One region of the Mycobacterium heraklionense genome, then DNA from elsewhere that is predicted to be linked to it. Evidence: riboswitches for the same ligand, from Rfam matches in the RefSeq annotation. Region 1 holds a riboswitch; the other holds the start of a gene.
The links. A riboswitch is a leader RNA that binds a small molecule or an ion and turns the genes downstream of it on or off. The one in region 1 is predicted to bind cobalamin.
Positions count from the first base shown of each region.

Region 2: another riboswitch for cobalamin. It lies ahead of metE (5-methyltetrahydropteroyltriglutamate--homocysteine S-methyltransferase); the one in region 1 lies ahead of K3U94_RS17930 (PPE family protein).

Region 1 covers NZ_CP080997.1:3,776,438-3,778,831, reverse strand. Annotated here, with positions in the region: gene K3U94_RS17935 (glycosyltransferase) at 1-945, opposite strand, end outside; cobalamin riboswitch at 1,037-1,178, shown strand; gene K3U94_RS17930 (PPE family protein) at 1,209-2,394, shown strand, end outside.
Region 2 covers NZ_CP080997.1:1,294,251-1,296,644, reverse strand. Annotated here, with positions in the region: gene K3U94_RS06195 (SDR family oxidoreductase) at 59-718, shown strand; cobalamin riboswitch at 763-968, shown strand; gene metE (5-methyltetrahydropteroyltriglutamate--homocysteine S-methyltransferase) at 1,103-2,394, shown strand, end outside.

The DNA.
Region 1 (2,394 bases):
GCGGAAGGTGTAGACCCCCGCATCGACCCAGAGGTTGTCGTCGGGCATCGGGATTTCCTCGGCTTGTCTGGCGAAGAGGTGACCGAGCTCGTAACGCCCCGCGGAGCGGTAGGCGAACGCGATGCAATACAGCGGTTCGGCACGGGTCGGCCGAAACTCCCAGGCCCGTAGGTAAGCGGCCTGCACCTCCGGCCACGGTTCACCGAGTACTTCCATGGCGCCGGCTTTGCGGTACAGCGAGAAGTAGACCTCTTCGTCGTAGCCCCCCATTTGAGTCCGCCGTTCGTACCACGTGATCGCGGCGGCGTAATCCTCGAGATCGAAGCAGCTCTGCGCCAGATAAAAGACCGACCTCGCGTCCTCGGGATTGCATTCGACCTCGGCTAGTAGGAGATCCCGGTCGCGGGCATACTTCTGTGGATCCAGGTTACGGGCGCCCAGGCGCCGTGATTCGATGGCGAAGTCGTCGTTGAGGCGGGAAGTGACGTGGTCTTCATCGCATTCGACGTACTCGTGGACCACACCGACGTAGCGCACCGGCAGCCCATCGCGGAACATCTGAGGGCGCCAGCCTCTGACGGCTTCCTGCCGGATACGGAACTCGTAGATGTCGGCGTCCAGGCCGGTGAAATCCGGTGTGCCCACGAGCGTGTCGTCGGCGTCGATCACCAAGATGTAGTCGGCGCGGCCCTGGGCCAGGGTCAGTGCCTCGGTGCGGTTGTGCCCGAAGTTGTGCCAGGGCCGCTCGTACAGCTCGCCGGGAATGCCCAGGGTGGCCATGTGGTCGCGGATGATCTGTTGGGTGCCGTCCTGCGAGCCGGTGTCGACGATCACCCACGAACTGATGTAGGGCGCGGTGGCGTCCAGCACCTCCCGAATGATGTGGGACTCGTCTCGCACGATCATGTTGAGGCAGATCGTGGGGGTGTTCGCCGGATCGGACACGGTCGGCAGATTACCTGGTGCCCGGTGAGTGTGAGTCCACCGACGAAAGCGCCGGGAGATTCGCCGTGGATTTCACAGTCGGCGGTGGTCAAGGCGCCGGGCGTGCGACAATTCGCCGGTAAGGCGATGACGATGTAGGAAGCCGGTGCGAATCCGGAGCGGTCCCGCCACTGTTATCGGGGGAGTGAACTCACCCGAGAGCCAGACACTCACGTCGTCGCAACCTCCGATTCGGGGCGGGTAACCCGAGAGAGCTGACGAACGTGACCGCGCCGATCTGGATCGCGTCTCCGCCCGAAGTCCACTCGACATTGCTGTCGGCCGGACCTGGGGCCGGTCCACTGTTGGCGTCGGCGACGGCATGGAGCTCGTTGAGCACCGAATACGGTGCGGTCGCCGACGAGTTGACGGCGCTGCTGGGAGCAGTGCAGGCCGGGGCCTGGCAGGGCCCGAGCGCCGAAGCGTATGTGGCGGCCAACCTGCCGTACCTGGCGTGGCTGATCCAGGCCCGCATCGCCAGTGCCCTCACCGCCGCCGCGCAGCAGACCGCCGCCAGCGCCTACAACAGCGCGCTGGCAGCGATGCCGACGCCGGCGGAGCTCGCGGCCAACCACGCCACCCACGCGGTGCTGGTGGCCACCAACTTCTTCGGCGTGAACACCATCCCGATCACGCTCAATGAGGCGGACTACGGCCGGATGTGGTCGCAGGCGGCCACCGTGATGGCCACCTATCAAGCCGTTGCCGGCACCGCGGTGGCTTCGAGCCCGCAGACGTCCGCGGCGCCGCAGATTGTCAAAGCGCAGTCCGCGGACGCCAGCCAACCGCAGCTCCCGCCGGATCGGCAGAACGAGATCATGGAATGGCTGCAGAACAGCGGCTATACCGACTTCTACAACAACGTGCTGCAGCCGATGATCAACGAGCTGGCGAACAACCCCTTCTTCTCGTCGATGTTCGGCGGGTTCGACCCCTGGCTGCCCATCCTGGGCAACCCGCTGGGCTTCCTGAGTCCCTACAACATTGCGTTCGCGATCGGCTACCCGATGGACTTCGGCTCGTTCGCCGCCTACCTGTCGCAGACGTTCGCGTTCATCGGCGCCGATATCGCCGCGGCGTTCGCATCCGGCAATCCCAGCACCATTGCCTTCACGCTGATGTTCACCGCCGTGGAGGCGATCGGCACGATCATCACCGACGTGATCGCGCTGCTCAAGACGTTGCTGGAGCAGGCTCTGGTGTTGATTCCGGTAGTGCTGCCGATGCTGACCGCGGCGCTGGCGCCACTGGCCGCGGCACCGTTGGCGGGACTGGCGGGGCTGTCCGGTCTGGCTGCGCTGCAGGCCGTACCGGTGCCGTTGGCCCCGGTCCTGCCCCCGCCGTTCGCCGGACTGACGGTGGCTCCCACGCCGCCGGCTCCCGCGCCGGCCCCCGCTCCCGCTCCGGCCC
Region 2 (2,394 bases), 2.5 Mb from region 1:
GGCGCGCTCGGCCGGCGTCAGCGGGGGTCACTCCGGGCTTCCGCGTACCGTCGATTCCATGGCACGCACCGTGATCATCGGCGGCCACGGCAAGGTCGCCCTGCTGCTCGCCCGCCTCCTCGCCGGGAGCGGCGACCAGGTCACTTCGGTGTTCCGCAACCCCGACCACGCCGAAGAGGTCGCGATCACCGGCGCGGTCCCGGTGGTGGCCGACATCGAGCAGCTCGACACCGACGGCCTGGCCCGGCTCGTGGCCGACCATGACGCGGTGGTGTTCTCCGCCGGCGCCGGCGGTGGCAACCCGGCACGCACCTACGCCGTGGACCGCGACGCGGCGATCCGCAGCATCGACGCCGCCGCGAAAGCCGGTGTCCGGCGGTTCGTGATGGTGTCCTATTTCGGCGCCGGCCCCGACCATGGTGTTCCCGAAGAGGATCCGTTCTTCCCGTACGCGCAGGCCAAGGCCGCCGCCGACGCCCACCTGCGGGCCACGGATCTGGACTGGACGGTGCTGGGGCCGAGCCGACTCACCGACGATCCTGCGACCGGCCGGATCGCCGTCGGCCCGGACGCCAACAAAGGACAGGTGTCACGCGGCAACGTCGCGTTAGCGATCGCGGCCTGCCTGTCCAACGACTCGACGGTCGGGCGCACCATCGAGTTCAACGACGGCCGGACGCCCATCCCGGAGGCACTTGCGGCCGGTCGGCCAGGGTAATCTCGATCACGCAACTGGTTTGCCGTCGTCGCCGCAAGGCGGTTTCGGCATCGAGCGCAACGCGGTTTTCCGCGGAGCGCGAGAGGGAACCCGGTGAGAATCCGGGACTGTCCCGCAGCGGTATGCAGGAACGACCGCCGTCACAAAGCACTGGTCACGGGTTCGCCCACCGGCTGGGAAGCGACGGCCACTAGGAGCACCTCGGTGCGCGCCTGCGAGTCCGAATACCTGCCCGTTGTGCCGGGCGCGCCGCGCCCGGCGGATCAACGCCTCGCGGAATGGGCGTCTGGTTTTGAGGGTTATAGTGCTTTATATAGGCACGGGACCGGATCAGCTGGGCGGCTGCTGGCGTTGACCCACCCTCGTCAATTGAAGGACCACATCGTGACCGTTCAACCTTTTACCGCAACCGTTCTCGGCTCGCCGCGAATCGGGCCTCGACGTGAACTCAAGCGCGCCACCGAAAGCTACTGGGCCGGCCGGATCGGCCAGGACGAACTGAAGAAGGTGGCCGCCGGCCTGCGCCGCGACACCTGGGCTCAGCTGACCGCCGCCGGGCTGGACTCGGTGCCGGTGAACACGTTCTCCTACTACGACCAGATGCTCGACACCGCGGTGCTGCTGGGTGCTCTCCCGGCCCGGGTGGCCGGCGTCGCCGACGAGCTGGACCGTTACTTCGCCGCGGCCCGGGGCAACAAGGAGATCGCCCCGCTGGAGATGACGAAGTGGTTCGACACCAACTACCACTACATCGTTCCCGAGATCGCCCCGGACACGACGTTCACGCTGAACCCCGCCAAGGTGCTCTCCGAGCTCTCCGAGGCCCAGGGACAGGGCTTCGGCGGAAACGTGGCCCGTCCGGTGATCATCGGACCGGTCACGTTCCTGCTGCTCAGCAAGGCCGTCGACGGTGCGCCTGCGCCGATCTCCCGCCTCGACGAGCTGACCGATGTCTACGCCGAGCTGCTGGGCAAGCTGGCCGACGCCGGCGCCGAGTGGGTACAGATCGACGAGCCGGTGCTGGTGACCGACATCTCTGCCGACGCCCCCGCGCTGTCCGAGCAGGTGTACAACCGCCTCGGCGGGCTGAGCAAGCGGCCGTCGATCTTCGTGGCCACCTACTTCGGCGACCCCGGCGCCGGGCTGCCGGCCCTGGCCCGCACCCCGGTCGAGGCGATCGGCGTCGACCTGGTCTACGGCCCCAACACCGCCATCGCCGCAGTGCCGGAGTTGGCCTCCAAGACGCTGGTCGCCGGTGTCGTCGACGGCCGCAACATCTGGCGCACCGACCTGCAGGCCGCGCTGGCCAAGCTGGCGGCGCTGCTGGGTCCAGCCGGTGCCGTAGCTGTGTCTACGTCGTGCTCGACGTTGCACGTGCCCTACTCGCTGGAGCCCGAGACCGGTCTGGACGACGCGCTGCGCAGCTGGCTGGCGTTCGGCGCCGAGAAGGTGACGGAGGTGGCCACCTTGGCCCGCGCGCTGCGTGAGGGCCGCGAAGCGGTGGTCGACGAGATCGCCGCGTCCAACGCCGCGGTCGCCTCCCGCAAGTCCGACCCGCGGCTGAACAACGCGGCGCTGCGCTCCCAGATCGCCAAGATCAAGGAGGCCGGGATCCAGCGCGGTTCGGCCGAGGCGCGCCGCGCCGCGCAGGACGAGCGGCTGCACCTGCCGCCGTT